Regions from separate parts of the Streptomyces monticola genome, predicted to be linked through region 2. Evidence: riboswitches for the same ligand, from Rfam matches in the RefSeq annotation. Region 2 holds a riboswitch; each other region holds the start of a gene.
The links. Region 2 has a riboswitch for cyclic di-AMP ahead of ACFQVC_RS37520 (transglycosylase family protein). Riboswitches for the same ligand answer to the same signal wherever they lie in the genome.
Positions count from the first base shown of each region.

Region 1: it holds a riboswitch for cyclic di-AMP, as region 2 does, so the genes downstream of both, ACFQVC_RS24735 (C40 family peptidase) here and ACFQVC_RS37520 (transglycosylase family protein) in region 2, are expected to answer to the same signal.
Region 3: it holds a riboswitch for cyclic di-AMP, as region 2 does, so the genes downstream of both, ACFQVC_RS00580 (M23 family metallopeptidase) here and ACFQVC_RS37520 (transglycosylase family protein) in region 2, are expected to answer to the same signal.
Region 4: it holds a riboswitch for cyclic di-AMP, as region 2 does, so the genes downstream of both, ACFQVC_RS38995 (M23 family metallopeptidase) here and ACFQVC_RS37520 (transglycosylase family protein) in region 2, are expected to answer to the same signal.

Region 1 covers NZ_JBHTCF010000011.1:152,355-159,928, reverse strand. Annotated here, with positions in the region: gene ACFQVC_RS24755 (LuxR C-terminal-related transcriptional regulator) at 1-349, shown strand, start outside; gene ACFQVC_RS24750 (GNAT family N-acetyltransferase) at 406-1,056, shown strand; gene ACFQVC_RS24745 (C40 family peptidase) at 1,169-2,227, opposite strand; gene ACFQVC_RS24740 (hypothetical protein) at 2,553-2,906, shown strand; gene ACFQVC_RS24735 (C40 family peptidase) at 3,033-4,199, opposite strand; cyclic di-AMP (ydaO/yuaA leader) riboswitch at 4,206-4,370, opposite strand; gene pcrA (DNA helicase PcrA) at 4,578-7,082, shown strand; gene ACFQVC_RS24725 (M23 family metallopeptidase) at 7,325-7,574, opposite strand, start outside.
Region 2 covers NZ_JBHTCF010000026.1:4,031-11,604, reverse strand. Annotated here, with positions in the region: gene ACFQVC_RS37535 (DUF501 domain-containing protein) at 1-260, opposite strand, end outside; gene ACFQVC_RS37530 (FtsB family cell division protein) at 301-789, opposite strand; gene eno (phosphopyruvate hydratase) at 893-2,179, opposite strand; gene ACFQVC_RS37520 (transglycosylase family protein) at 2,658-3,377, opposite strand; cyclic di-AMP (ydaO/yuaA leader) riboswitch at 3,382-3,562, opposite strand; gene ACFQVC_RS37515 (transglycosylase family protein) at 3,756-4,766, opposite strand; gene ACFQVC_RS37510 (cytochrome P450 family protein) at 4,919-6,130, opposite strand; gene ACFQVC_RS37505 (nucleoside triphosphate pyrophosphohydrolase) at 6,295-7,272, opposite strand; gene ACFQVC_RS37500 (SurA N-terminal domain-containing protein) at 7,332-7,574, opposite strand, start outside.
Region 3 covers NZ_JBHTCF010000001.1:144,030-151,603, reverse strand. Annotated here, with positions in the region: gene ACFQVC_RS00595 (bifunctional acetate--CoA ligase family protein/GNAT family N-acetyltransferase) at 43-2,982, opposite strand; gene ACFQVC_RS00590 (HPr family phosphocarrier protein) at 3,277-3,558, shown strand; gene ACFQVC_RS00585 (GntR family transcriptional regulator) at 3,853-4,557, opposite strand; gene ACFQVC_RS00580 (M23 family metallopeptidase) at 4,780-5,568, opposite strand; cyclic di-AMP (ydaO/yuaA leader) riboswitch at 5,582-5,742, opposite strand; gene ACFQVC_RS00575 (M16 family metallopeptidase) at 5,938-7,305, opposite strand; gene ACFQVC_RS00570 (M16 family metallopeptidase) at 7,323-7,574, opposite strand, start outside.
Region 4 covers NZ_JBHTCF010000029.1:58,021-65,594, reverse strand. Annotated here, with positions in the region: gene trmB (tRNA (guanosine(46)-N7)-methyltransferase TrmB) at 1-501, shown strand, start outside; gene ACFQVC_RS39005 (PrsW family intramembrane metalloprotease) at 664-1,986, shown strand; gene ACFQVC_RS39000 (aldo/keto reductase) at 1,978-2,922, opposite strand; gene ACFQVC_RS38995 (M23 family metallopeptidase) at 3,102-4,190, opposite strand; cyclic di-AMP (ydaO/yuaA leader) riboswitch at 4,202-4,384, opposite strand; gene ACFQVC_RS38990 (PP2C family protein-serine/threonine phosphatase) at 4,587-5,759, opposite strand; gene ACFQVC_RS38985 (MDR family MFS transporter) at 5,848-7,164, opposite strand; gene ACFQVC_RS38980 (PLP-dependent cysteine synthase family protein) at 7,161-7,574, opposite strand, start outside.

The DNA of each region.
Region 1 (7,574 bases), on a different contig from region 2:
TGCGCGCGGCTATGTCACCAAGACCATCACGGGCACCGACCTCGTGGACTCCATCTTCCGTGTGCAGGACGGGGACGCGGTGTTCTCGCCCCGGCTCGCGGGCTTCGTCCTCGACGCCTTCGCGTCGACGGACGCACCTCCGGTGGACGAGGACCTGGACCGCCTCACCCAGCGTGAGCGCGAGGTGCTGCGCCTGATCGCCCGCGGGTATGCGTACAAGGAAATCGCCAAGCAGCTCTTCATCTCCGTGAAGACGGTGGAGTCCCATGTCTCCGCGGTCCTGCGGAAGTTGCAGCTGTCGAACCGGCATGAGCTGACCCGCTGGGCGACGGCCCGCCGACTGGTGTGAGCCGGCAGCCGGGCGGGCGGCGCGCACCCGGGGTCCAGCGCCTAGCATGACTGGCCATGAGCACCCCTCCCGGCGCCCGTACGGCACCCCGCACCGAGCACTCCCCGCGTCCGCATCTCGAACTCCGCCGGCCGAGCGTGGAGAGTGAGCAACTGTGCTCCGGCATCAGCCAGTTGATAGCCGAGGTCACCCTGGACGGCGGCGCCATCGGCTATGTCACCCCGCCCACGAGGGACGAGACCGATGCCTGGCTCGGCGCCGTGCTCGCCGATGTGCGGGCCGGTGACGCGGGGTTCGTGGTGGCCGCGGCCGACGGGCAGGTGGCCGGCTGCGGCCTGTGGCAGCGGCGCGGCGCCGTGCCGACGTACCGGCACAGCGCGGAGCTCCGGCAGATCATGACGCACCCCGCGGCCCGCGGGCTCGGCCTCGGCGCCGCCATCGTCTCGGGCCTGCTCGAGGACGCGCGATCGGCGGGCCTCGAGCTGCTCACGCTGGGTGTGCGCGGCAACAACCAGGCGGCCATCGAGCTCTATTCGGGGCTCGGGTTCCGCGAGTGGGGGCGCCTTCCGGGCGGGATCGCGGTGGGTGACGAGCGCTTCGACGACGTGAAGATGTGGCTGCCGCTCGGCGACCTCAGGCCGTCGGGGCGGGACGACCTCAGGCCGTCGGGGCAGGACGTCCGAGCCTTGAGCGGACCGGACGTCTGAGCCTGGGCGGACCGGACGTCTGAGCCTGGGCGGACCGGACGTCTGAGCCTGAGCGGGACCGGACGTCTGAGCCTGAGCGGACCGGACGTCTGAGCCCTGAGCGGACCGGGCCTCAGGAGACCCGCGTGGCCCCCGCGAACGGCATCGAGTCCACCGGCGCCAGCCGTACCGGCGCGCTGGGATTGGGGGCGTGGATCATCTGCCCATTGCCCACGTACATTCCCACATGGCTGAGCCCGGAGTAGAAGAACACCAGGTCACCGGGGGCGAGTTCGGCCCGTGAGACGCGCCGGCCCGCATTGATCTGCGTATACGTCGTACGGGGCAGGGAGATGCCCGCCGCGCGGTACGCCGCCTGCGTGAGGCCGGAGCAGTCGAAGGCGTCGGGCCCCGCGGCGCCCCACACATAAGGGCTGCCGAGGGCGCCGTGCGCGAAGGAAACCGCCTGTGCCGCACGGGCGTTGGGGGCCTTGACGGCGCCGCGCGGCAGATCGCGGGAGCTCCGGGAAGCACTGTCGTCACCGGACCCGCCGTGCAGACCTTCGGTGATCCGGGTCTGCTGCTCGGCGGTCAGCCGCTTCAGGAGCCGCTCGGCGGAGGCGAGTTTGCCGGTGATGTTCTTCTTGTGGGACCGCAACCGCGCCCGCTGGTCGTCGAGTTCATCGCGCTCGTGGCCGGCCTCCGCGCGCAGCCGGTCGAGCTCGCGCAGCTGCTCCCGCACCCCTTCGACGGCGGCGGCCTGGCGGCTGTTCGCCCGGTCGGCGAGCGTGGCCCGCTCCAGATAGTCGTCCGGGTCGGAGGCGAGGGCGAGCTGGACGGCGGGGGCGATGCCGCCGGTGCGGTACTGGGCGGTGGCGGCCGAACCGAGCGCGGTGCGGGCGGAGTCGAGCCGCTGGGTCTTGCGGGCGGCCTCGTCCTGCAGGGCGTCGATGCGGTCCTCGGCCGCCTCGGCCTTCTCCTTGGCGCCGTTGTACTTCTCGGTGGCGATCTCCGCGTCGTGGTAGAGCCGGTCGACCTTGGCCTTCACCTGGGCCGGTGTGAGACGTGGCTCCGCGTGTCCGGTTCCTTCGAGGGCCGCACCCGACGCTGCTCCGGCGAGTGCCAGAGTGGCGGCGGTGCGGGCCGTATGGCCACTGAGCGAGCGCTGTCTGGGCTTTCGGTGAGCGGCCACGCGTCCACTTCCTTACGCGTCCGGCGGCGGCCCGCACAGGGGGAGCGGGCCGCCGCCGGACCTCTTCTCGGCGGTGGTGGCCGGCAGCCGCCCTACGGGGCGGGGCGGCGATGGGGCGCCGGTCACCTGAGCAAGGACGCTAAACCTGAGCGTCACGACTTGGTGACGGAATGTGCGTAACTGGCGCAAGCGCACAGTGTGGTGACCGTATGTGACTGAACTGATGGGACACGGAGCCCTGTCGACGTAGGCCTGCGACCGATGCGGCTGTTGTGCCCCACCTGCCTACAGGGAGGTGGTACGGCCCCGGCTAGGCTCCGGCCTCATGGACGTACTCATCAATGTCTTCGTCGCCCTGCACATCGTCGGGATCGCCTCGCTCCTGGGCGGGTTCCTGACGCAGGTGAAGGCGATGGGCGACGGCACGGCGCGGTTCACGCCCCCGATGCTGCACGGCGCGCTGACGATGCTGATCACGGGCGTGGCCCTGGTCGGCCTCAACCAGGCCGACGGCCAGACGGTCGACAACATCAAGATCGGCGTCAAGCTGGCGGTGCTGATCGTCGTCCTGGCCCTCGTCTATGTGAAGCGTGACGAGGAGCGGGTGGACAAGGGGATGTTCATCGCGGTCGGCGCGCTGACCACGGTGAACATCTTCATCGCGACGCTCTGGACATAGCCCGCGGCCACCGCGTGAGAAGGGGCCCGGACCGCCGCAGCGGTCCGGGCCCCTCGTCATTTGCGCGTCTCAAGGGCGCGATTTCCGCGTCTTAAGGGCGCGATTTCAGTGTCCTGAGGGCGCGCTCTACGCGGGCCGCACCACACTGTGGATCGGCATGTAGTAGATCGACTCGACGCGCACATTCGCGCCCGGCTTCGGGGCGTGGATCATCTTGCCGCCGCCGATGTAGATGCCGACGTGGCTGATGTCGTCGTAGAAGAAGACCAGGTCACCCGGCTTGGCGTCGGCGGTCTTGACCGTGGTGCCGACCTCGACCTGGTCCCAGGTGGTGCGCGGCAGCGAAATGCCCGCGGTCTTCCAGGCGTCCTGGGTCAGGCCCGAGCAGTCGTAGGAGTCGGGGCCGGTGGCGCCCCACACATACGGCTTGCCGATCTGGGCCTCGGCGAAGCTGATCACCTTCTCGGCCTTGGCGGCGTACGAGGTGTCGGTGGAGCCGGAGTCCGAGCCCGAGCCGCTGTCGGAGCCGCCGGAGTTCTGGTCCTCCTGCTCCTGGCGCGCGGCCTCCTCGGCCTTGCGCTGCCGCTCCTCCTCGGCCTGCTTGCGGGCCAGTTCCTCGGCCTTGCGCTTGGCCTCTTCTTCCTTCTTCTTCTCGATCGCCGCGAGCCGCGCCTTCTCCTCGGCGGTCAGCTTCGAAAGCAGCTCCCGCGCCTCGGAGAGCTTGGACTGCACGGCCCGCTTGCTCTCCTTGAGGTCGCTCTGCGCCTCGGTCAGCGTCTCCAGGCTCTTCTGCGCCTCGCCGCGCTTCTCGGTGGCCTCGTTCTGCAGCGCCTCGAAGTCGTCGACGGCACGCTTCTGCCGGTCGCTGAGGCGGCTCATCAGCTGCCGCTGGTCGAACATCTGCTGCGGGTCGTCGGCGAGCAGCAGGCTCGCGGTCTCGGAGGTGCCGCCGTTGCGGTACTGGGCGGCGGCGAGCGAACCGAGCTCACGGCGCGCGTCGTTGAGCTTGTCGGTGCGCTTGGCGACCTGATCGAGCAGACCGTCCACCTCGCCGCGCTGCTGGTCGGTGCGCTCCTTGGCGGCGTTGTACTTCTGCGTGGCCACGCCGGCCTGCCGGTAGAGGTCGTCGACCTTCTTCTGGACCTCTTCGAGCGTGGGCTTCGGCTCGGCCGGGGCTGCGCCCGCGGTCTGTGACAGCAGGGCCACGGAGGTGAGTGCGGCGGTGGTGATGCCGACGGCCTGGGAGGTACGTATGAGACCCGACCTGGACCGCGGCTTGCGGTGCGACGCCAAAGGAGGCGCTCCTTCCGTTGGCCGCCTACCGGGTTAGCTGTCGGGTTCGGGCGGGTGGTTCGGAAGGGCTGCCCTACGGTCTCGTACGTTGTGCTCTTGTACGGGACCGATTCACCCCAAGGTTCAAGGTGGGTCCCCGGCTCCGGGTTGCCGTCTGGGCGCTCCGGACTCGGCGCAGGCCGCCCGTTCCCGGCGTGGTTCGCCGGTGGGGGTACGAGCAGCCCGCGGAGCACGCTAGCCAACCGCTGTGGCCGCTGGGAAGGTTGATGGTCGATATGCCCGATACATTTTCGTGACTTTAGCGCTGAGTGAGCATGCGGATACCGTCTTGATAACCCGGAACCCACTGTCGGTGGGGCGCCCTAGACTCGGTAGGCGATGAGCAGCCTCTTTGACGACAGCTTCCTGGCGGACCTGCAGCCCAAGGCCGAGGGACCCCCGCCACCCCCCGAGGAGCACGCTCCGGAGGAGATTTCGGACGACCTCTTCGGCGGGCGCTTCGACGCGCCCCCGCCGCGCGACGCCTACTACCGCGACGGCGCCCCCCGCCCCGCGGTGGACCCGGCCGCTCTCCTCGACGGGCTCAATGACAACCAGCGCGCGGCCGTCGTGCACTCCGGCGCCCCCCTGCTCATCGTCGCCGGCGCCGGCTCGGGCAAGACCCGTGTCCTGACGCACCGCATCGCGTATCTGCTCGCCGAGCGCAATGTCCACCCGGGCCAGATCCTGGCGATCACCTTCACGAACAAGGCCGCGGGCGAGATGAAGGAGCGCGTCGCCGAACTCGTGGGCCCGCGGGCGAACGCGATGTGGGTGATGACCTTCCACAGTGCGTGCGTGCGCATCCTGCGCCGCGAGTCGAAGAAGCTCGGCTTCACCTCCTCGTTCTCGATCTACGACGCCGCCGACTCCAAGCGCCTGATGGCCCTGGTCTGCCGCGACCTCGATCTGGACCCGAAGAAGTTCCCGCCGAAGTCCTTCAGCGCCAAGGTCTCCAATCTCAAGAACGAACTGATCGACGACGAGACCTTCGTCGGCCAGGCCGCTGGGGGCACCTCCCAGACGGAGTCTGGGGGAGGCTTCGAGAAGACCCTCGCCCAGGCGTACACGATGTACCAGCAGCGGCTGCGCGAGGCCAACGCCCTGGACTTCGACGACCTGATCATGACGACGGTCCATCTGCTCCAGGCGTTCCCCGACGTCGCCGAGCACTACCGCCGCCGCTTCCGCCACGTGATGGTCGACGAGTACCAGGACACCAACCACGCGCAGTACGCACTGGTGCGGGAGCTGGTCGGCACCGGTGCGCCGCTGCCGGACGGATCGCCCGCGGTCGAGCCCGCCGAGCTGTGCGTCGTCGGTGACGCGGACCAGTCGATCTACGCCTTCCGCGGCGCCACCATCCGTAACATCCTCCAGTTCGAGGAGGACTACGGCGACGCGACGACGATCCTCCTGGAGCAGAACTACCGCTCCACACAGACCATCCTGAGCGCGGCCAACGCGGTCATCGAGCGCAACGAGAGCCGCCGCCCCAAGAACCTGTGGACGAACGCCGGCGACGGCGCCCGCATCACGGGTTACGTCGCGGACACCGAGCACGACGAAGCGCAGTTCGTCGCCGAGGAGATCGACCGCCTCACGGACGCGCGCGACGCCAAGGCCGGAGACGTCGCGGTCTTCTACCGCACGAACGCCCAGTCCCGTGTCTTCGAAGAGATCTTCATCCGCGTCGGCCTGCCCTACAAAGTGGTCGGCGGCGTCCGCTTCTACGAACGCAAGGAAGTCAGGGACGTCCTCGCGTATCTGCGCGTCCTCGCCAACCCCGAGGACGCGGTCCCGCTGCGCCGGATTCTCAACGTCCCGAAGCGGGGCATCGGCGACCGCGCGGAAGCGATGATCGACGCGCTGTCGCTGCGCGAGAAGATCAGCTTCCCGCAGGCACTCAAGCGCGTCGACGAGGCCTACGGAATGGCGGCCCGCTCGGCGAACGCGGTCAAGCGGTTCAACACCCTGATGGAAGAGCTCCGCACCATCGTCGAGTCCGGCGCGGGCCCGGCCACGGTCCTGGAGGCCGTGCTCGAACGCACCGGATATCTCGCCGAGTTGCAGGCCTCCACCGACCCGCAGGACGAGACCCGCATCGAGAACCTCCAGGAACTCGCCGCCGTGGCCCTGGAATTCGAGCAGGAGCACGGGGACGACGGCGAAGGGGCCGGCACGACAGGCACCCTCGCGGACTTCCTGGAGCAGGTCGCGCTGGTCGCCGACTCGGACCAGATCCCGGACGAGGACGACGGCGGCGGAGTCATCACGCTGATGACCCTGCACACCGCGAAGGGTTTGGAGTTCCCGGTGGTGTTCCTGACCGGCATGGAGGACGGCGTCTTCCCGCACATGCGCGCGCTCGGCCAGGTCAAGGAGCTGGAGGAGGAGCGCCGTCTGGCGTACGTCGGCATCACCCGCGCCCGCGAGCGCCTCTATCTGACCCGTTCGACGATGCGCTCGGCCTGGGGCCAGCCGTCGTACAACCCGCCGTCCCGCTTCCTGGAGGAGATCCCGGAGCAGCACCTGGACTGGAAGCGCACGGGCCCGATGGCCCCGCCGCCGTCCAGGAGCGCGAGCGGCCCCGCGGCCGGCGTGGTCTCTTCGCTGTCCTCCTCCCGCTCCCGCGGCGGCCCCTCGGGCTTCGCGACCCGGCGCGCCGGCGACAAGCCGGTGGTGTCGCTCGCGGTCGGAGACCGGGTCACACACGACCAGTTCGGCCTCGGCACGGTCGTCTCGGTCGAGGGCGCGGGAGACAAGGCGAGGGCGACGATCGACTTCGGCGAGCCCAAGCCGAAGGTGCTGCTGCTGCGGTACGCACCGGTCGAGAAGCTCTGACCTGTCCGTCGGCGAGCGAGGGGGCGTGCCCAGGCGGGAGGCGCTCCCTGGTTCCGGCGGGTTCGGGTTCGGCTCGGGGGAAGTGCGGTGCGGTCAGTCGTGCCCCGAAGGGGCGCGGGGCTGTGTCGATATGCGGCTCCGCCGCGATGGGGGTCCCCCCTGCTCGAGCGGAGCCGAGAGCTTGGGGGAGCGACCAGCCACGACGCACCCGCAGGTGCCGTAACGAACTTGCCGCGGAGCGCTTAGTTCGGGTCGAGGCCGTGGCCGCGCAGCCAGGGCAGCGGGTCGATGGCCGAGCCACCGCCGGGGCGCACCTCGAAGTGCAGGTGCGGGCCGGTGGAGTTGCCCGAGTTACCGGAGTACGCGATCGTGTCGCCCGCCTTCACGGACCCGCTGCGGATCTTCGTGCTGGAGAGGTGGCAGTACCACGTCTCCGTGCCGTCGGGGGCGGTCACGATCGCCATGTTGCCGTAGGCGCTGTTCCACTGGGTG
Region 2 (7,574 bases):
GTCATCTCCTTCATCACGCCGTTGGCCTCGAGGGTGCCGATCGCCGAGGCGGCCTTCGGGCACGTCAGGTAGTACAGCGTCGGGAAGGGGGTGCCGTCGGGAAGCCGCGGGGCCGTCTCCACCACGTCCGGCTGACCGCACGGGCAGCGGTGGGCGATGGCCCGCAGGCCGCGCGGCGGGCGGCCGAGCTGCTGCTTGAAGGCCTCGACGTCGGCGTCGGTGGGCTCGGTGCGCGGGGTGGAGGGCGGGGGCGTTTCCATGCCGGTGCTTATGTCTTTCGGTGAGTGTTGTACGACGGCGTCAGTCGTCGGTGCTGCTGCGGTCCGCCTTGTCGACGCCGTCGAAGAGGTTGACATACCAGGCACGGTCGGCCGCGCCCCGGTCGGTGCGGCGCCGGGTCTCGGCGTCCGGGTCGAGCACGGTGAAGCCGGTCTCGCCGGGCAGCTGCATGTGCAGGCGCTCGCGGGCCTGGCGCTCCACGTACGCGGGGTCCTGCCAGCGGGCCTTCGCGTCGCGCAGCTCCTCGGTCCGCTCCCGGGCGTCGGCCAGCTTGCGCTCCTGCTCCTGGATGTCGGCACGCTGGGCGACGTACTGCCTTATCGGGTACGCGAGCGCCACGATCAGCGAGCACAGGACCAGGGCGAGCAGGGCCGCGCGGCCGGTGAGCCGGGAGCGGCGGGCCTGGCGGCGGGTCTGGGAGCGGTAGACGCGGGCCGCGGTCTGCTCGCCGAACAGCCGCAGGCGTGTGGCGGTGGAGAACCGGTCACGGTCCTTCTTCGCTGCTGCCACGACTGACCCGCCTCCCCGATACGCGCGTACGTCCCCGCACACGGTACGGGACCGAGTGCGGGGACGTACGTAACCGGGCTTTCTACGGGCCCCAGGGGCTGTGTCAGCCCTTGAAGCGCGGGAAGGCCGAGCGGCCCGCGTACACCGCGGCGTCGTCGAGGATCTCCTCGATACGGAGCAGCTGGTTGTACTTGGCGACGCGCTCGGACCGGGCCGGGGCGCCGGTCTTGATCTGGCCGCAGTTGGTGGCGACGGCCAGGTCGGCGATGGTGACGTCCTCGGTCTCGCCGGAGCGGTGGGACATCATGCACTTGTAGCCGTTGCGCTGGGCCAGCTCGACGGCGTCCAGGGTCTCGGTCAGCGAACCGATCTGGTTGACCTTGACCAGGAGGGAGTTGGCGGAGCCCTCCTCGATACCGCGGGCCAGGCGCTCCGGGTTGGTGACGAAGAAGTCGTCGCCGACGATCTGGACCTTGCTGCCCAGCTTGTCGGTGAGGACCTTCCAGCCCGCCCAGTCGTCCTCGTACAGCGGGTCCTCGATGGAGACGAGCGGGTACGCGGAGACGAGCTCCTCGTAGTACTCGGTCATCTCGGCCGCGGAGCGGTCCTTGCCCTCGAACTGGTACTTGCCGTCCTTGTAGAACTCGGAGGCGGCGACGTCCAGGGCGAGCGCGATCTGCTGGCCGGGCTCGTAGCCGGCCTGCTTGATGGCCTCGACGATCAGGTCGAGGGCCTCGCGGTTGGAGTCCAGGTTCGGGGCGAAGCCGCCCTCGTCGCCCAGGCCGGTGGCCAGGCCCTTGTCCTTCAGGACCTTCTTGAGCGTGTGGTAGACCTCGGTGCCCCAGCGCAGGGCCTCGGAGAAGGACTCCGCGCCGATCGGGGCGATCATGAACTCCTGGATGTCCACGTTGGAGTCGGCGTGCGAGCCGCCGTTCAGGATGTTCATCATCGGCACCGGCAGCAGGTGCGCGTTGGGGCCGCCCAGGTAGCGGAAGAGCGGCAGGTCGCTGGCCTCGGAGGCGGCGTGGGCGACGGCGAGCGAGACGCCGAGGATGGCGTTGGCGCCGAGCGAGCCCTTGTTGTCGGTGGCGTCCAGGTCGAACATGGCCTGGTCGATCAGGCGCTGCTCGGTGGCGTCGTAGCCGACCAGCTCCGGGCCGATCTGCTCGATGACGGCGAGGACGGCCTTCTCGACGCCCTTGCCCTGGTAACGGTTGGGGTCACCGTCACGGAGTTCGATGGCCTCGAAGGCACCGGTGGAGGCACCGGACGGAACGGCAGCACGACCCGTGCTGCCGTCGTCGAGGCCGACCTCGACCTCGACCGTGGGGTTGCCTCGGGAGTCCAGGATTTCCCGGGCTACGACGACGTCGATGGACGGCACGAGCATCTCCTTCTGGGATGTGACGCATAGGGGTGGACGCACTTTGTGCGTGCGCCGCGGTCTGCATGGCCTTGCGTCTCCCGAGCCTAACCGCCCCGACGGCTTCGGCCAGCCGACCGCCCGTCCCCTGGGACGAAAAGAGGCCCGAAGGCCCGCAGTGCGGGGCAAAAGACCTCGTTGCCGACCTCTTTATTACTGGGCAGTAGTCACAGAGTGGACAAATTCACGAGCGCCTTCCGGCCCGCGTTCGAGGCGCGGGCGTCCGGACATGACCCCGCCCCGGCGCGTACGGGGGAATGCGCGCCGGGGCGGGGTGTGGGGGGGATGTGACCGCGGTACGGGCCGCGCGCCTGGCCTGGCCGAGTGGTGGTGGGGGTACTGCTCGGCCGGCCGGGCGACGCGTACCGGCTGCTTCAGGCGTGGCCGCCCGCTTCAGGCGTGGCCGCCCGCTGCGGGCGCGGCTGCCCGCTTCAGGTACGGCTGCTTACTTCAGGTGCAGCTGCTGGCCCGGGAAGATGAAGTCGGCGTCGTCGATGATGTCCTTGTTCAGCTGGTACAGCTTCTGCCAGCCGCCCTTGACGCCTTCCGCCTCGGCGATCTTCGAGAGGGTGTCGCCGGTCTTCACCTTGTACTCGCCGTCACCCTTCTCGACCTTCTTGCCGGTCGGGGTCTCGACGGTCTTCTTCGGGGTCTCGGCCTTGGTGCTGGGGGCCTCGGTCTGCGGAGCGGCCTGCTGCTGCGGCGCCGACTTCTGCTCCTGCTGCTGCGGGGCGGACTCCTGCGCGGGGGCGCTCTGCTGCTGCGAACCGCCGCCGCTGTACGCGGCGTTGGACAGGCCGGTGCCGCAGTTCGGCCAGGCGCCCTTGCCCTGACCCGCGAGAACCTTCTCGCCGATCTCTATCTGCTGGGCCTTGGAGGCCTGGTCGGCGGTGGCGGCGTACTTGGTGCCGCCGTACGCGGACCAGGTGGAGGCGGAGAACTGCAGGCCGCCGTAGTAGCCGTTGCCGGTGTTGATCGACCAGTTGCCGCCCGCCTCGCACTGTGCGACGGCGTCCCACTCGGAGGAGGTGGCGGCGGAGGCGGTGCCCGCGGTCATCAGCGGCGCGGCGACCGCGGCACCGGCGACGCCGGCGACGGCGACGGCGCGGCCGGCCTTCTCGGCCTTGGTCATACGACGGTGCTTGCCCTTGCCGGAAAACAGCATGGAGATATCCCCTCACCGACGCCTGCGAGGTGAGCTGTCGGGTTCGGGCCAAGTGAGTTGCCCGGCCACCGGGTACGTCGTGGACGTACCGGCGGCTTCACCCCAAGCCGGTCCGCGCGTCTCTCAACGTGCGGCCCCGGCACAAACCTTGGGTCCCCCGCTCCTGCCTACGGCGCTTTACGCGACGACTGTGCCCAAGAGCCGCCGGCAGGATTCGGCGTGACGGCCATCGGGGCCCGCCAGTGGCGAGCGGTCACGACCGTAAACATGCGATCGGCAGAAATACAAAGACGATCTGGGCTGATGAGACCCATCTCTCACCGGGGCCGATGTCTCTTTATTACGGACATTCACCGCGGAGCGATGTCCGAACTGCCGTTATTTTCCGGTCAGATCAAGGTGCTGACCGGGAAGGATGAGATCCGGGTCGCCGCCGACGGTCTTCTCGTTGGCGGCGTAGAGAGCGGGCCAGCCGCCGTCGACGCCGCGGCTCGCGGCGATGGCCGAGAGGCTGTCGCCGGGGCGGACTTCATAGCCGCCCTCGCCGCCGTCGCGGGAGTCGTCGCCGCGCGAGGCGTGCCGGCCCGACGAGTTGCCGTCGCGACCCTCGTCCGGACCCTCCGGGGCGCGGTCGCCGCGGTGCCGACCCTTGCCGTCTTGATGTGAGTTGTCCGGTTTGCCCGCGCCCTCGTCGTGACTCTTGTCTCCCGATTCATCCGGAGTGTCGGTGGACGGCGGAGTCGTGGGCTGTTCGGTCGGCGCACCGGAGGAGGGGGCGCCGTCGGACGGATCGTCAGCTGACGGGGCGTCGGTGGGCGGCTCGTCGGTGGGGTGCTCGTCCGCGGGCCGCTCGTCCGACGGACGCTCGCCCGATGGCGACTCCGGCTGCGGCGACTGCGTCCCGTCCGGCTCGGAGGGCCCGGTCTCCGTCTCACCCGGCGCGGGCTTCTCGGGCGCGGGCTTCTCGGACCCCGGGTCGGTGGGCGTGGGCGTCGGCGTGGGCTCCGCCGGAGCCTCGGTCGCCAGGCCCGCGACCGGGGCGCAGGTCGGCCAGGCCCCCGGCCCCTGCTCGGCGAGTACCTGCTCGGCGACGGCTATCTGCTGGGCACGGCTGGCGAGGTCGGCGCTCGGGGCGTACTCGAGGCCGCCGAATTCCTCCCAGGTCGCCTGGGTGAACTGCAGTCCGCCGTAATAGCCGTTGCCCATGTCGGCGCTCCACACGCCGCCGCTCTCGCACTCGGCGAGCCGGTCCCAGGTGGCGGCGTCCGCGGCGCTCGCGCTGCCCGCGCCGAGCAGCGGGATGGCGATGGCCGATCCGGTGACGCCTGCCGCGACCACGAGGGCCGGAGCCTGGCGGGGGCGTCGGTGACGGCCGTTACCGGAGAGCATGCGGTTCCCTTTCGCGTGACTGCCGGCATGACTGCTGCCGTGGCTGCTGAGCCGACAGTGAACGTAGCGAGAGTCGAACGCTTGTCACAAGGCGATGCAGCGGAGATCACGTGAAAGTCACAGTCTTGACGCCCCGTCAGTTCTATGGCTTGTCACTCGGGGCCGAACTCGACCGGCAGCGTGCGCAGTCCACGCATGATCAGGCCGCCGCGCCAGCGCAATTCATCCGGTTCCACCGCAAGCCGTAGATCCGGAAGGCGGCGCAGCAGGGTCGCGAGCGCCGTCTGGCCTTCGAGCCGGGCGAGCGGGGCGCCGAGGCAGTAGTGGATGCCGTGGCCGTAGCCGAGGTGCTGGTTGTCGCGGCGGGCGAGGTCGAGGGTGTCGGGCCCGGCGAAGCGCTGCGGGTCGCGGTCGGCGGCGGCGAGCACCACCAGGACCGGGTCGCCGGCGGCGATGGCCTGGCCGCCGACCGTCAGCGGCTCGGTGGCGAACCGCCAGGTGGCCAGCTCGACCGGGCCGTCGTAGCGCAGGAGTTCCTCGACGCCGGTCTCCAGGAGGCCGCTCTCCCTCGCCGCCAGGGAGCGCTGCAGACGCTCGCGCTGCTCGGGGTGGCGCAGGAGTTGGTACGTACCGTTCCCGATGAGGTTGACCGTGGTCTCGAAGCCGGCGAAGAGGAGGATGAAGGCCATCGCCGCGGCCTCGTTCTCGGTGAGGTGCTCGCCGTGGTCGCTGGCCCTGATCAAGCCGGAGATCAGATCGTCGCCGGGCTCCTCGCGCTTGCGGTGGATGAGCTCGGCGAGATAGCCGCGCATCTTCTTCACCGAGCGGGCGACACCGCCGCGTGGCCCTCCCCCGTGCCGGATCATCATGCCCGCCCAGTCGCGGAAGTCGTCCTGGTCCTCGCGCGGGACACCGAGCAGATCGCAGATCGCGTAGATGGGCAGCGGGAAGGCGAACTCATGGATCAGATCGGCCTCGCCCTTCGCGGCGAAGCCGTCGATGAGCCGGTCGGTGAGTTCCTGTACGCGCGGGGCGAACTCCGCGACCCGGCGCGGGGTGAACGCCTTCGACACCAGGCGGCGCAGCCGCGTGTGGTCCGGCGGGTCGATATTGAGCAGATGTGTCATCAGCTCGGCCTTGCGCTCGCCGGGGATACCGGTCTTGCCCTTGGCGTGCGCGGGCTCGTCGTGGTGCGCGGGGTTCTTCGAGAGCCGCTGGTCCGCGAGGGCCTGCCGGGCGTCCGCGTACCGGGTCACCAGCCAGGCCTCCACCCCGCTCGGCAGCTGGGTGCGATGGACGGGAGCGTGCTCGCGCAGCCAGGCGTACGCGGGGTACGGATCGGTCGCGAACTCCCAGGTGAACAGCGGCGGCTGGGGCCCATCGGCGGTGCGGTCGTGCGGGCACGCGCCTGCGTCTGCAGCGGTGCTGCCATGCGGGGTCGCGTCTGTGTCTGCGTCTGCGTCCGCAGAGGTGCTGCCATGCGGGGTCGCGTCTGCGTCTGCGTCCGCAGAGGTGCTGCCGTGCGGGTTCACGCCTGCGCCTCCGCCGCGCGGATCGCGTCGCGGTAGGCGCGGGCCGCGGCTCGCAGGGCGGCCTCCGGGTCGGTCCCCGCGGCCTCGGCGCGCACCGCGAGGGCGAGCAGGTCGTAGCCGATGCCCTCGCCTGCGGGCGGTGTCACGTCCAGCCCGGCCGTGCGGGCGCGGGAGGCCAGCTTCGCGGCGAGCGCGAGCCCGGGCTGACCGAGCGGGACGCCGTCGGTCACGGAGTCGCGCTGCTTCTCCTCGGCCTTGGTGCGCAGCCAGTGCGCCTTGACGTCCTCGGGGGTCTCGGCGGAGTCGTCGCCGAAGACATGCGGGTGGCGGTGGATCAGCTTGGCGACGATGCCGCCCGCGACGTCGTCGATGGAGAACGGCTCCCCGTCCTCCGGGTCGGCCTCTTCGGCGATCCGGGCGTGGAAGACCACCTGCAGGAGTACGTCACCGAGCTCCTCGCGCAGTTCGGCGCGGTCGCCGTCCTCGATGGCCTCGACGAGTTCGTACGCCTCCTCGATGCCGTATTTCGCGAGGCCCTCGTGGGTCTGCTGCGACGACCAGGGGCACTCGACGCGGATCCGGTCCATGACCTGGACGAGGTCGAGGAGGCGGGCACCCGGCAGGTCGTAGGAGGCGGGGAGCAGCTCCAGGTCGGGCATCTGCACCCGGCCCGAGCCGGCCAGGCGTGCGAGGCCGTCGGTCAGGCGCGGCTCGCCCTCTCCGGTGGCGACGACGATCACGGTGCGGCCGTCCGCGCAGGCGTCGACCAGCTCTTCGGCGGTGGGCGCGGACACGGTGACGGTGACGCCCGCCTCGCGGAGGTAGGGCAGCTGCGGATGGTCCGGGTCGGCGCACAGGACGCTGGCCGCCTGGTTCAGCTCTTTCCAGGCGGGCCAGGAGAGGAGGCCGGGGGCCACGCGGTGGGACGTGGTCAGCAGGACGATGCGGCCGGGCGCGAGGGGTTCAGCGTTCACCCCCCGAACCTAACGGGTCCCGCCGCCCGTGCCTGCGGGCGCCTGCCCTCCCCCGTTCCTCAGACGCCGGAGGAGCCGGACGGGCCGGACTTCACCCACGGTGTGCGGGCGTCCACGCGGCGGCTCTTGTCCACGTCCCACGTGCCGTAGCGCGGGTTGAGGTCGATCTTCAGGTCCTTGGAGGCCTCCGAGAGGGCCTTCCAGAAGGCGGCCTGGCCCTGCTGGGTGTTCGGGTCGACACCGAGCTTGCCGTAGAGCTTCTGCGCCTCGATCTCGGTGCGCAGGCTGTCGTCGATCCGGGA
Region 3 (7,574 bases), on a different contig from region 2:
TGGCACTCAGTGCTCGGCCCGCGCTCGGGCCGGTATCGGGCGTCAGTAGGCGGGCAGGGTGCGCGGGCCGAGGTCGGTGCGGGCCGGGGGCGGGGCGAGCCGCACGGTGGCGCCGAGCGCGGAGACGCCCCGCTGTCCGACGATCACCGGTTCGAGGCCGACCGAGACGACCTCGGGATGGTCGTCGACCAGGCGTGACACCCGGAGCAGCAGCTCTTCGAGTGCCGCGGTGTCGACGGGCGCGGAGCCGCGCCAGCCGAACAGGAGCGGGGCGGTCCTGATCGATCTGATGAGTCCCGCGGCGTCCCGGTCGGTGACCGGCACCAGGCGGTGCCCGGTGTCGCCGAGCAGCTCGGACGGCGCCCCGGCGAGCCCGAAGGACAGCACCGCGCCGACGGCCGGGTCGATGGCGGCGCGTACGACGGTGTCGACCCCGCGCGGCACCATGGCCTGCACGACCGGGCGCAGCTCCGCGGGCTTGCCGAAGGTGTCGGTCAACTCGGCGTACGCGCGGCGCAGTTGTGCCTCGTTGGCCAGGTCGAGGCGGACGCCGCCGAGGTCGGCGCGGTGCCGCAGATGCGGCGCCGTGGTCTTCAGGGCGACCGGATAGCCGAGTTCCGCCGCGGCCAGCACGGCAGCGTCCGGTTCGGGTGCCGCCTTGGCCGGGTGTACGTGGATGCCGTACCGCCGCAGCAGGTCGTGGGCGTCGTCCGGGGCGAGGTCGAAGCCGCGGTCGCCGTCGCGGGCGGCGAGGAGGGCGTCGATGCGCTCGGCGGCGCCGCGCTCGTCGACGTCGTCGTACTCGGGCACGCGGCCGGGGCTTTCGGCGTGGTCGCGGCGCCACTGGGCGTACTTCACGGCTTCACCGAGGGCGCGGGCGGCGCGTTCGGCGGCGGGGTAGGAGGGGATGCCGGTGGAGCGCGGGACGGGTGGGGGGAGTTGGGGGGTGGGGGCGGCTGGGGCGCCGGGGGTGGCTGGGGCGGCCGAGGCGCCGGGGGTGCCCGGGGCCTCGGCCGGGGTGCCCGGGGCGGCCGGGGTGTCGCGAGGGGCTTCCGCCTCTGCCGCGCGTGCCTGTGCGGGGGCGGGCGCTTCCGGGGCGGGTGCGCCCGGGGCCCGTGCACCGGGGGCCGTACGGGAGGCCGCCGACAGCGCCTCCGCGAGATGGCCGAGCTCGACCTCCACCACGGCGACCGGCTTCGCCGGGCCCTCGGCGGCGGCCTCGCGCAGGGCCGCGGCCAGGGCCTGCGGGGACTGCGCGGCCCCCTCGCCGCCGACCCACGGGATGGCCGTCACCACCACCGCGTCGCAGTCGGCGTCCGCGAGCGCGGCGGACAGCGCGGACCGGAAGTCGTCCGGCGTGGCACCCGTGGTCAGGTCCAGGGGGCGCAGCGGCCGCAGCCCCTGCGCCAGGCACGCGTCGTAGGTGAGCACGCCGAGGGACTCCGAGTTGCCGAGGATCGCCACCCGCGGCCCGGCGGGCAGCGGCTGCCCGGCGAGCAGCAGGCCCACGTCCACCAGCTCGGTGACGGTGTCGACGCGGATGACACCGGCCTGGCGCAGGAGCGCGGAGACAGTCTCGTGCGGGATGCGTGTCGCGGGTACGGCATGGCCGGTCGGTGCGCCCGAGTGCCGGGCGCCCTTGACCACGACGACCGGTTTGACGGCTGCCGTGCGGCGGGCGAGGCGGCTGAACTTCCTTGGATTGCCGATGGATTCGAGGTACATGAGCGCGACGTCCGTGTCCGGCTCGTCGTACCAGTACTGCAGCACGTCGTTGCCCGACACATCGGCCCGGTTGCCCGCGCTGACGAAGGTCGACAGGCCCGCGCCGCGCCGGTGCAGACCGGCCAGGAGGGCGATGCCGATGGCGCCGGACTGGGTGAACAGGCCGATCCGCCCGGCCGTCGGCATGGCGGGCGCGAGCGAGGCGTTGAGGCGCACCTGAGGCGACGTATTGATGACGCCGAAGGCGTTGGGGCCGATGAGGCGCATGCCGTACGAGCGCGCCTGGCGCACCAACTCCCGCTGCCGGGCCAGCCCTTCGGGCCCCGACTCGGCGTATCCGGCGGAGAGGACGACCAGGCCCTGGACGCCGCGCTCGCCGCATTCGGCGACGACGGCCGGGACGCGGTCGGCGGGTACGGCGACCACCGCGAGGTCGACGGGTTCGTCGATCCCGGTCACCGAGCGGTGCGCGGGGACGCCGTCCAGCTCGCTCTGCCCGGCGTCGAAGGCGCTGTTCACCGCGTACGCGCGGCCGCTGTACCCGGAGTGGACCAGGCTCTGCAGAACGGTGCGGCCGATGCCGCCGGGACGGCGCCCGGCGCCGATGACGGCAACGGAGCCGGGGGTGAGCAGGCGCTGCACGGAGCGGGCCTCGGCGCGCTGTTCACGGGCGCGCTGCACGGCGAGGGAGGCTTCCGTCGGCTCCAGGTCAAACTCCAGGCGTACGACACCGTCCTCGAAGCTGCGCTTCTGCTCGTAGCCGGCGTCGCGGAAGACCTTGATCATCTTGTTGTTGGCGGGCAGCACCTCGGCCGCGAACCTGCGGATGCCGCGCTCCCGCGCGACCGCCGCGATGTGTTCGAGCAGCGCGGAGGCGACACCGCGGCCCTGGTGGGCGTCCTGCACGAGGAAGGCGACCTCGGCCTCGTCGGCGGGCGCGGCGGCGGGGCGTCCGGTGGCGTCGATGCGGTCGTAGCGGACCGTCGCGATGAACTCGCCGCCGACGGTGACCGCGAGGCCGACCCGGTCGACGTAGTCGTGGTGCGTGAAGCGGTGCACGTCCTTGTCGGACAGACGGGGGTACGGGGCGAAGAAGCGGTAGTACTTGGACTCGTCGGAGACCTGCTCGTAGAAGCTGACAAGCCGGTCCGCGTCCTCGGTGGTGATGGGCCTGATCCGCGCGGTGCCGCCGTCGCGCAGCACCACGTCGGCCTCCCAGTGGGCGGGGTACCCGGCGTGCTCTGGCGGGGTCTGCATGCGGCCCAGGGTACGGCGGGCGGGCGCTCTTGGTAGGGGGTGCGGACGCCGCCGATCCGGGGCGCGGGCGGTCCGGGCCGGCGCGTGTGGGCGGTACGGGTGACCATGCGCGAGGCCGGTACGGTGACCGTGCGCGGCAGGGTCCGGTACGGGTCGCGGGCCTGCCGGGCTCGATGCAAGGTAGGAGGGCCGAAGGGCGGCGGGAGTACGGACGAAAGACTTGCCGGAGCACCCGTCGAGATATGAGACAGTGGTCTAGACAAGGCTTGAGTGAAACCTGAAGGGCAGCATCACATGGCTGAGCGCCGCGTCAACGTCGGCTGGGCCGAGGGCCTCCACGCCCGTCCCGCCTCCATCTTCGTCCGTGCGGCCACCGCCGCGGGTGTCCCCGTGACGATCGCCAAGGCCGACGGCAACCCGGTCAACGCCGCGTCCATGCTCGCGGTGCTCGGCCTGGGCGCGCAGGGTGGCGAGGAGATCGTGCTGGCCTCCGACGCCGATGGCGCGGACGCCGCGCTCGACCGTCTGGCGAAGCTGGTCGCGGAGGGTCTCGAGGAGCTCCCCGAGACCGTCTGAGCCCACGGCTCCGCCTGACCTGAACAGGCGAATCGCTTCAGCGGGTGCCCCGCAGACCCCCGGGTCTGCGGGGCACCTGTCGTTGTTCCCCCTCCCGCCATCCCGCACCGCGATCGCCGGACGGGCTGATATATCAGCCCGTCCGGCGATTGAGGGCAGCTGTCCGCTGAGGACTTTCGGGAAGGGGCGGGGAGGGGGTAAAAGAATCCGCAACCAAAATTCACGCCGACGTCGACAGGAAATGGGCAGCAAAAAATACCCCCGCCGAATATCCCCCTTTGTATACGGCGCCTGTTAATTTCGACCGCTCGCCATGTTTACGGAATGTTGCGAACCCCTCACCGCGATCACCCGCCCCACCCGGCCCCCGTCACCCGGAAACCGCAGCCGGTGCCCGGCCGTCGAGCGCTCGGCGTGCTGAGCGGTCAGCGCCCTCGCGCGCTCCGCGTCGCCGCGGGCCACCGCGTCGACGATCGCGCCGTGCTCGGCCCAGTCCTCCACCGCCCTGCCCTGCGGCTCGACGGTGTACATCCAGGCGATCTTGTGGCGCATCTGCGTCAGCAGGGCGGTGAGGCCGGCGCTTCCGGAGGCCTGGGCGAGCGTCTCGTGGAACCAGCCGCCCAGGGAGCGCAGATCCTCGCTGTGACCTCTGCGGGCCCGCTCCTGACCGAGCCGCACCAGGCCGCGCAGGACCTTGAGATGTGCCTCGGTGCGGCGCTGCGCGGCCCGGGCCGCGCCCAGCGGTTCGAGCAGCAGCCGGACTTCCAGGAGGTCGGCCGCCTCCTGCGCGCTTGGCTCCGCGACGCAGGCGCCCGCGTGTCTGCGGGTGCTGACGAAGCCCTCGGCCTCCAGCGTGCGCAGGGCCTCGCGGACCGGGACCCGGGAGACGCCGTAGCGGCGGGCGAGCACTTCCTCGGTGAGCCGGCTGCCACGCTCGAAGACACCGGCGACGATGTCGTCCCGGATGGCCGTGCATACCGAGTGCGCGGGAATGCGCATGACCGGACCTCCGACTCTTGAAATACGCGCCGCATCCCCGTGAAACGCGGTCGATTGACGCTCGTTCAGCGACGCCGAGAAGTGACTCTATTGCAGCACACTTGAATTTCCGATGGGCGGCGGGAATCCATGGATATCTTTTGGCCAGAACACGCCCCGGGGCCCCACACACAAGGAAGGCCCCCGGCGAGTGCCAGGGGCCTTCCTTGACGCGGCGTCGTGTCAGACGCTCACGCCGTGCGAGCGCAGGTACGCGATCGGGTCGATGTCCGAGCCGTAGTCGGGGGACGTACGGGCCTCGAAGTGCAGGTGCGGGCCTGTCACGTTGCCGGTGGCGCCCGAGAGGCCTATCTGGGAGCCCGGGGTGACGGACTGGCCGACCGAGACGCCGATGGACGAGAGGTGGCCGTACTGCGTGTACGTACCGTCGTTCATCTTGATCACCACGTTGTTGCCGTACGAGCCGCCCCAGCCCGCCTCGACGACGGTGCCCGAGCCGACCGCGTGCACGGCGGTGCCGGACGCGGCGTGGAAGTCGATGCCGGTGTGGCTGCCGGAGGACCAGACGGCGCCGCCGGTCTTGTAGCCGGTGGAGACGTAGGAGCCGGGGATCGGCGAGGTGAAGCTGTTGAGGCGCTTGCGCTCGGCCTCGCGGGCAGCGCGCTCCTTGCGCTCCTTCTCCTCGCGCTCCTTCTTCGCCTTCGCCTCGGCCTTGCGCTTGGCCTCGGCCTCGGCCTTCTCCTCGGCCTTCTTCTGCGCGGCGGCCTGCTCGGCGGCCTCCTGCTGGGCGACGGCCTGGGCGTCGATGTGGTCGGCGAGCGAACCGCCCACGGAGACGGCCTGGTTGATGCCGGTGTCTTCGGCGGCGGCGGTGTCCGCGGCGAGTGCCGGGGAGGCAAGGGTGCCGATGACGCCGGTCGTGGTGAGGGCGGCTACGCCCGCGATGTTGGCGCTCTTGCGCGTCAGACGGTTCGGACGGCGGTGCTTCCCGGTGGCACGGGCGAAGGCCATGAAGTGGCTGTGTCCTTTCCTTCCCTCTCGCCTACCGGGTTAGCTGACGGGTTCGGAGCAGGAAGGTCTCCTACGGACGCCCCCGGTCAGGAGGGCCTCCGATTCACCCCAGGGACTGAGTGGGTCCCCGGCTCCCCTGGCTCGCGCCATGCGGGGACTCGGCGATGACTGTTCGGTGCCGCGGGTGCGGCGCATTGCTGACGAACAGCCGGACCGACGCTAAACGGGACATCTTTCAAACCACAAACACAACGGGCCTTTTGTAGTGCACGCCACAGGGCAGACCCTCAACCACCCTGAAATTTCGGACATAACGGGACCCCGGTGGCACATACACCACCGGGGTCCGAGGTCCGTCGCCCGCTTCTACTAGCCCGTGACAACCGTCACTTCACCGATACCGAGCGCCTTCACGGGCTCGGCGATCTGCGCGGCATCGCCCACGAGGACCGTCACCAGACGGTTCACCGGGAAGGCGCTCACGGCGGCCGCGGTGGCCTCCACGGTGCCGGTCTCCGCCAGACGCCGGTACAGCTGCGCCTGGAAGTCGTCGGGCAGATGCTGCTCGACCTGGTCGGCGAGGGTGCCCGCGACGGCCGCCGCCGTCTCGTAGCGCAGCGGGGCCACGCCGACGAGGTTCTGTACGGCGACATCGCGCTCGGCGTCCGTGAGGCCCTCGGCCGCGAGCGTACGCAGCACCTTCCACAGGTCGTCCAGAGCCGGGCCGGTGTTGGGTGTGTCCACCGAGCCGCTGATGGCGAGCATGGAGGCGCCGCTGCCGTCCGGGCCCGAACGCAGCACCTGGGCGAAGGACCGCACACCGTAGGTGTAGCCCTTCTCCTCGCGCAGGACGCGGTCCAGTCGGGACGTCAGGGTGCCGCCCAGGCAGTAGGTACCGAGGACTTGGGCGGGCCAGACGCTGTCGTGCCGGTCGGGTCCCACGCGGCCGATGAGCAGCTGCGTCTGGACGGCGCCGGGACGGTCGACGATGACGACACGGCCGGTGTCGTCGGCGACGACGGGCGGGACGGGGCGCGACTGTGCCGTGTTGCCCGTCCACTCCCCCAGGGTCTCGGCGAGCATCGCGTCGAGGTCGGTGCCCTCCAGGTCGCCGACCACGACGGCGGTCGCGGTGGCGGGCCGCACATGCGCGTCGTAGAAGGCCCGCACCGCGGTGGCGTCGATGGCCTCGACGGTCTCCTCGGTGCCCTGGCGCGGCCGCGACATGCGCGAGGTGGCCGGGAACAGCTCCTTGGAGAGCTCCTTGGCCGCGCGGCGCGACGGGTTGGCCATCTCGTGCGGGATCTCGTCGAGCCGGTTGCGCACGAGGCGCTTGATCTCGCTGTCCTCGAACGCCGGGGCGCGCAGGGCGTCGGCGAGCAGGCCGAGCGCCTTCGAGAGCCGGGAGACCGGGACTTCGAGGGAGACCCGGACACCGGGGTGGTCGGCGTGCGCGTCGAGCGTGGCGCCGCAGCGCTCCAGCTCGGCGGCGAACTCCTCGGCGGAGTGCTTGTCGGTGCCCTCGGAGAAGGCGCGCGCCATGATGGTGGCAAGGCCGTCAAGTCCCTTGGGCTCGGCTTCGAGCGGCGCGTCCAGGCTGATCTCGACGGCGACGACCTGCTGGCCGGGGCGGTGGCAGCGCAGGACCGTGAGGCCGTTGGGCAGCGCGCCGCGCTCGGGGGCCGGGAACGCCCAGGGCCTGGCCGCGCCCGCCTGGGGCTGCGGGTGGAACTCCATGGTGGCGAGCTGCTCGGTCACTTCGCCGCCTCCTCTTCCTGTGCGGCTTGCTCGGCGGTCCCGTCGGCTTCTGCGCCGTCTTCGGGGGTCACGGGCTCGTACACGAGCACCGCGCGGTTGTCGGGGCGCAGGCGGGCCTTGGCGACCTCCCGCACCTCGTCGGCGGTGACGTCGAGGACCCGGCCGACGGCGGTCAGGGCGAGCTGCGGGTCACCGAACAGGACGGCGTACCGGCACAGTTCGTCGGCGCGGCCCGCGACCGTGCCGAG
Region 4 (7,574 bases), on a different contig from region 2:
ATGGGCGAGGCCACCGCGCAGATGGCGGGCGACGACCCGGCCACCGGGATCCTCGCGGTCGATGTGCACACCCCCGGCATGGGCAATCTGCTCGGCCTCGCCGACCGCAACGGCCTGACCAACATCCGGGTGGCCAACGGCGACGCGATCATCCTGCTCCGCGAGATGCTGCGTCCCCAGTCCCTCGACGGCCTGCGCGTCTACTTCCCCGACCCCTGGCCGAAGAAGCGCCACCACAAGCGCCGGCTGATCCAGCCCGAGTTCCTCACGCTCGCCGCGCCCTCCCTCAAGCCGGGTGCGCTCGTCCACTGCGCGACCGACTGGGAGCCGTACGCGGAGCAGATGCTCGAAGTGCTGACCGCGCACCCCGGCTACGAGAACACCCAGGAGGACGGCGGCTACGCCCCGCGCCCCGCCCACCGCCCCCTGACCCGCTTCGAGGGCCAGGGCCTCGACAAGGGTCACGTGGTCCACGACCTGCTGTTCCGCCGCACAGGCTGAGAGACCGAGCGAACGGGCCCGGCCGGACCCGGGCCCCAGCCACGGGCCGGCCCCGCACCCCCGTACCGCACGGGTCCGCCCCGCACCCCGTACCGCACGAAATCCGCCTCATCCCCAAGGCACCGTCGCGCCGACTGCGAGGCGCTCGTTAGGGTCGGGGCCGTGACCGTCTCGCCGCTGCCTCCGACTCCGCCCGGCGCCCCCGCCGGTCCGCGGACGGGCAGGCCCGCGCACTGGTGGCAGCGGCGCTCGGTCAAGGCAGGGGCGCTGATCACGCTGCTCGCGCTCTCCGGTCTGGTGATCCTGGCCCTGGTCAGGGAGCAGACCGGAACCGAGGGCTTCCTGGTCGGGCTCGGTCTCGCCGTACTGCCCGTGCCCCTGCTCATAGCCGCGTTCCGCTGGCTGGACCGTGTGGAGCCGGGCCCCTGGCGGAACTTGATCTTCGCTTTCTCCTGGGGCGCCTGCGCGGCCGCGCTGATAGCGATCGTCGCGAACTCCTTCGCGACCCGGTGGATAGCGACCGCCACCGCCGACCCGACGAGCGCGGACACCCTCGGCGCGACCGTGATCGCACCGGTCGTCGAGGAGCTGGCCAAGGCGGCCGCCGTCCTGCTGGTCTTTCTGTTCCGCAGACGGGACTTCACCGGCATCGTCGACGGCGTGGTGATAGCCGGGGTCACCGCCACCGGCTTCGCGTTCACCGAGAACATCCTCTATCTGGGCAACGCCTACGGCACGGACGAGGCCAGCGGCATCAAGGGCCTCGCCCTGGACTCGGTCACCGCCGCGACCTTCTTCGTCCGGATCGTCATGTCCCCCTTCGCGCACCCGCTGTTCACGGTCCTGACCGGGATCGGCTTCGGCATCGCGGCGCTCTCCGCGCACCGCCAGCGCGCCCGCCGGCTGCTGCTCCCGGCCGGCGGGCTGCTGCTCGCGATGGGGATGCACTCCATCTGGAACAGCTCGTCCAGCTTCGGCGACTACGGCTTCTTCGCGGTGTACGCGGCCTTCATGCTGCCCGCGTTCGCGCTGCTCACCTGGCTGACGATCTGGACCAGACAGCGTGAGCTGCGCACCATTCGCGCCGAGTTGCCCGCTTACGCCGCGGCCGGCTGGATCGGCCTGCAGGAGCCCTACGCCCTGTCCTCCATGCGGGCCCGCCGGATGGCCCGTGAGTACGCCGCGTACAACGGTGGTCCGGCCGCGGCCCGGGTCGTCGCCGAGTACGAGGCCTTCGTGACCTCGCTCGCGTTCCTCCGGCACCGGGGGCGCCGCGGCCGCGCGGGCGCGGAATTCATCGCCCGGGAGCGCGAGTTGCTGACCGAGATCTGGGCCCGCCGTGACGTGGCCCGCCCGGCCCTCGGCTACGCGGCCAGGGCGACGGCCCCACTCCCCATACCGCCGCCACAGCCGCACACGTACACCTACACGAACACGCTGCCGTATCCGCAGACGTACGCCTACAACCCCTACCGCTCAGGCTGAGGCCGCGGTGAGCTCCGCGATGTCCGCCTCGGTCAGTTCGAGAGCGGCGACTTCGAGGAGTGCGGGGAGCTGCCCGACCGTGCGGGCCGACGCGATCGGCGCCACCACGGTGGGCTGGGCCGCGAGCCAGGCGAGGGCCACCGTCGCGAGCTCCGCGTCGTGCGCGGCCGCCACCTTGTCCAGGGCGGCCAGGACCTTCCGGCCCCGCTCGGTGGCGAGGTGCTTGCCCGCGCCCTCGGCCCGCGCGCTGTCCACATCGGCGCCCGGCCGGTACTTGCCGGTGAGGAAGCCGGAGGCCAGGGCGTAGTAGGGCACGGCGGCGAGACCGCCCTTGGAGGCGACTTCCTGGAGCTCGCCCTCGTAGGTGTCGCGCGAGACGAGGTTGTAGTGCGGCTGCAGCGCCGCATAGCGGGCCAGGCCCTCGCGCTCGGCGAACTCCAGGGACTCGCGCAGCCGCTCGGGCGAGATGTTGGAGGCGGCGACGGCCCGGACGGTGCCCGCGCGGACCAGTTCGTCGAGCGTGGACACGATCTCCTCGACCGGCACCGACGGGTCGTCGTAGTGCGTGTAGTAAAGGTCGATGTAGTCGGTGCCGAGCCGGCGCAGGGACGCCTCGACTCCGGCCTTGATGGTGGCGGGAGCGAGACCGCGGAGCTCGGGGTGGGCGCCGACCTTGGTGGCGATGACGACATCGGAGCGGTTGCCGCGGGCGGCAAGCCACTTGCCGATCAGGGTCTCGGACTCGCCGCCCTGATTGCCGGGCACCCACGCGGAGTAGGCGTCGGCGGTGTCGATGAAGTTGCCGCCGGCCTCGGTGTAGGCGTCGAGCACGGCGAAGGAATGCTCCTGGTCGGCGGTCCAGCCGAAGACATTGCCGCCGAGTGCCAGCGGGAAGACCTCGAGGTCGGAGGAGCCAAGGGTGCGCAGAGAAGTCATACGGTGATCAACAACCGCCGCCTGCGGGGATATTCCGGACAGGAACCCGCAGGGGCCCGGACAGGACCCCGCAGGACGGCGCCGTTGAAGACATGCCTCACCTCACCGATGGCATGCCTTGGACCGACAGCCCTGACGTCGGGGGGTAGGCCGCCAGGACTGCCGGAATCCAGGTGATGTCAGGGGTTGAGGCCCTTGCTCTGCAGCCATGCCGCCGGGTCGACCAGCTCGCCGCCGGACTTGACCTCCAGGTGGAGGTGCGGCCCTGTGGAGTTGCCGGTGGAGCCGACACGGCCGATGACATCGCCGGTGGTGACCTTCTGGCCCACGCTGACGTTCATCGATGACTGGTGGTTGTACGCGATCTCCGTGCCGTCCTCGAGTTCGAGGACGGTGCGGTAGCCGTAACTGCCGGACCAGCCCGCTTCCTTGATGGTGCCGGTGTGCGTCGCCTTGATCGGCGTACCGGTCGGAGCGGCGAAGTCCAGGCCCGTGTGGTAGCCGGAGGCCCACATGGAGCCGGCCTGGCCGTAGGTGGTGGAGATCGTGTACGAGGAGAGCGGGAGCACAAAGCTCCTGGCCAGCTTGGCGAGGCGCTCGGCCTCCGCCTTGCGGCGGGCCTCTTCCTCCGCCTTGCGCTTGGCCTCGGCGGCCTTGCGCTCGGCCTCGCTCTGCTGCGCCGCGGCCTTCTCGGCGGCGGCCTTGGCGGCGGCGTCGGCCGCGGCGGCCTGCTCGGCGGCGGCCGCTTCGTCCTGCTTGGACTCGGCCTGCTGCATGATGCGGGTGCGCAGGGCCTCGCCGGCGTCGGCCGACTGGGCCTGCGGCTCGCCCCCGATCTCGGCGACCGGAGTGGCGGCGGATGCGGCGGTGGCCTGGGTGACCCCCGAGAACCCGGAGTCGTCACCGGAGTCCGAAGACCCGGAGTCGTCGGATATCAGCGAACCGACGCCCGGCAGCGACTCGGCCTCGGGCAGCGAGTCGGTGACACCCGAGAGGTCGGGCAGGGATATCGGTACCGGAGGACGGTCCTTGGCGGTCGCGATGCCGCCCGCTCCGACGGCGGCGATGACGCCGACGCCGAGGACCGTGGAGCTACGCGCGAAACCGCCGCGCTGCTTGCCGACGCGGTGCCTGCCACGTACGGGGCGAATGGACTCCTCGGTGGGGTTCCACTCTTCCCAGGGCTCCTCGTCGTAGCCGAACTCATGGTCGGCGTCCGGAACATACGAGGATTCGGCGGTCCTGCTTCGGCCAGACGGGGTCGCCACGGGGGCGCACTCCTTTCCTTCCTTCTCGCCTACCGGGTTAGCTGACGGGTTCGGAACAGGAAGGTTTCCTACGGGCGCCTCGGTGCCGTGACCATCTCTGCGGACTCCGCAGTGGACAGTCCCGGCGAAGGTGTCCGATTCACCCCAAGTTGGTGGTTCCCCGGCTCCCTTGCGGGATTAAGCGTGTGCGCACGGAGCCGACTCTTGTGACGGCTGGGACGACCGCGCTGCGTTATCGAACGTTAATAGACAGCGGTACCGGATTCCAAGCTGTTCCGGCTGATCGTTCATGGCTATGGCCAGGGCTTAATAGGACACGAGGGGGCGGAACCGGGCGAGTTGACCCGCGCTTACCGCGATTCTTTGGCCTCCCTTTTGCTGACGGTTCGTCAGTTGTTATGCGGAGGGCTGCTCTTCCCTCACTGAGGGTGAGGGTGCGGGCCGCCGTACCGCGAGCAGCGCCATGTCATCGGTCGTCCCACTGCCCCCGGTGTGCGCTCGTACCTCATCGGCCACAGTGGTGAGCAGAGCGTCGGGCTCGGCGAACATCCGGCCCCTGAGGCGCGCTGCCGGGTTGTAGAACGCGCCCTGCTCGTCACGCGCCTCGGACAGGCCGTCCGTGTAGAAGAGCAGCGTGGCCCCGCACGGAAAACCCGCCTCCTCCGCGTGGTCCGGCCAGGTCCCCAGGTCGCCCATGCCGAGCGGCAGCGCCGCCTGGGCGGGGCGCAGCACCCGCAGCACCCCGTCCGCGTAGAGCATCAGCGGCTCCGGGTGGCCGCGGTTGATGAGGCGTACGGCCTCCTGCTCGTGCGGCAGCTCCGCGAGCACCGCGGTCGTGAAGCCCTCGAAGGCGTCGAGGCCGTCGCGCCGGGTGCCCTCACGCGCGAGGGCCCGTTCCAGGCGCTGTGCCACCGCCTCCAGGGTGGCCTCCTGCTCGGCGGCCTCGCGGAAGGCACCGATCACGACCGCGACCGCCTCGACCGCGCCGAGCCCCTTGCCGCGTACGTCGCCGACGATCAGCCGGACGCCGTGCGGGGTGTCCTGCACCGCGTACAGGTCACCGCCGATGAACGCGTCCGCCTGCGCGGCCTCGTACCGCGCGGCCACCTCGAAGCCCCCGATCCGGCCATCGGGCTCGGGCAGCACGGCCCGCTGGGCGGCCTCGGAGATCTCCCGCGCGGAGGCCAGCTTCTCGCCCCGGTGGCGTACGACGACATTGATGAGGACGGCCAGGGCGGCCACGGTGATCACATTGACCAGTTCCGTGGCCTCCTGAGGGCGGCCGAGGGTGCCGTAGTGCAGCTGGAGGCCGAGGACGGAGAGCGAGGCGGCGATTCCGGTCAGCAGGGTGGCGGCGAGCCCGAAGAACGGAGCGGCGATCAGCGGCGCCGCCGAGAACAGCGGCGCGGCGGTGAAGCGGGGCGGCGTGAGCAGCGCGGAGATCAGGCCGACCACGACGAGCAGCACCGGCAGGGCGCGTACGAAGGAGTGCGCGTGCGTGAGGTGGGGTGCCTTCCGCTTTCCGTGCTCGTCCGGGTCCTCGCCCGCACTGCCTCCTGGCTGCCCCACCGGTATCTCCTGCCACATCCGCACCGCGGTGGCGGACCTGTGCCGCTCCCCACCCAGGGTTGACGCACCCGGGGCGGGGAGCGAGTCCTCAGCGGCCGTATGAGTTACCCGGCGGGTGCGTGCGAGCGCCCGGACCAGGCTCGCGGATCACATCCCGCACCGTCGCCCCCGGCACCGCAGATCGCCCTGCGGGCTCGTCCTCAAGCGCCGGACGGGCTGGATTTGCCAGCCACCCGCCACGGGCGAGCGACCCCACCGCCAGCGCGCAGGCCCCGCCCAGGGCCGCGAGGATCAGCCAGGTCAGTGCCGGGTTGCCGGTGCGCCGTGACAGGTCGAGCAGTGCGCCCGTGCCCAGGTTCCCCGCGGTGATGCCGATACCGCACACCGTGTTGTAGAGGCCGTAGTGCGTGGCCACCCAGCGGTCCCCCGCGAGGGCCACCACCGTGTCCATCTCGAACGGGTAGAGGACCGCGGTCCCCGCCGCGAGCACGGCCGCGCACACGAGGAGCGCCACCGCACCGCCGCCGAAGGCAGCGGGAGCGAGAAACGCGACCCCCATCAGGCCGAGCCCCGCCACCAGGCACTGGTCACGGGTCCAGCGCCGCTTGCACCAGTCGGTGATCCGCAGCTGCCCGAAGAGCGCGACCAGGCCCGAGACCACGAACAGGGCCGTCGTCACCACGGAGCTGTCCGCGGCGAGCGGCAGCGCCAGATAGACCTGGAAGGACAGGACGTACGAGCCGGTCATCGCGCCGGAGAAGAGCCAGAACGCCTTGTTGCCGAGTACGGTCCGCCACTGGCCGCGCTCCTCGCCCGCGCCCGGGGCCCGGCGGCGTACCGGCAGATACGCGATCTGCACGGCGGACAGGGCTGCGAACAGCACCGCCGAGACACCGCAGGCGAGCCGGAAGTCCACGCCGATCAGGGCGAGCCCGACGAGCGGCCCGAGCAGGATGCCCGCCTGGTAGAAGACGTTGAACAGCGCGAAGGCCTCGACGCGGCGTTCGGGACCGGCCTCGGCGGCGACGTACGCGCGTACCGCCGGATTGAACAGCGCCCCCGCGAGCCCGGTCGCCACCGAGGCGGCGAGCAGCACCGCCAGGCCGTCCGCGAAGGCGAGCGCCCCGAACCCGACGGTCCGCAGTGCGCACCCGGCGACGATGAGGGGCTTGAAGCCGAGCCGGTCCGCGAGCGCGCCGCCGACCAGGAACATGCCCTGCTGCGACAGGTTCCGGGCCCCGAGCACCAGGCCGACGGCCCAGGCGGCGAGCCCGAGGTCCCCCGACAGATGCGCGGCGAGGTACGGCATCAGCATGTAGAAGCCGAGGTTGATGGTGAACTGGTTGACGAAGAGCAGGCGGGCTGCGGGCTCGAAGGCGCCCACCCGCTTCCAGAGCGCGATCACCGGGCGGCCGTCCGGTCCGTGACGCGCCGGGTCCAGCCGTGCACCTCGCCTCGGCACGGCTCGTACGGCTCCGGGCGGTCGGGCACGGGGCCGCCGGTGAGACCGTCCCCGAGGCCGTTCCTGGCGCAGAACTCGTCGTTGAAGACGGTGTCGAAGTAGCGCTGGGGGCCGTCGGGGAACACGGCGGCGATCCGGGTGCCGCGCGGCCGGGTGCGCGCCAGCCAGCCGGCGACGAGGGCGACCGCGCCCACGCTCCAGCCGCCCGTCGCGAACTGCCGCTCCGCGAGCCGCCGGGCGCAGGCGACCGCCTCCGCGGGCCCCACCCAGTGGATCTCGTCGAAGGCCCCGTGGTCGACGTTGCGTGGATGGATCGAGGAGCCGAGGCCGCGCATGAGCCGGGGCCCGGCGGG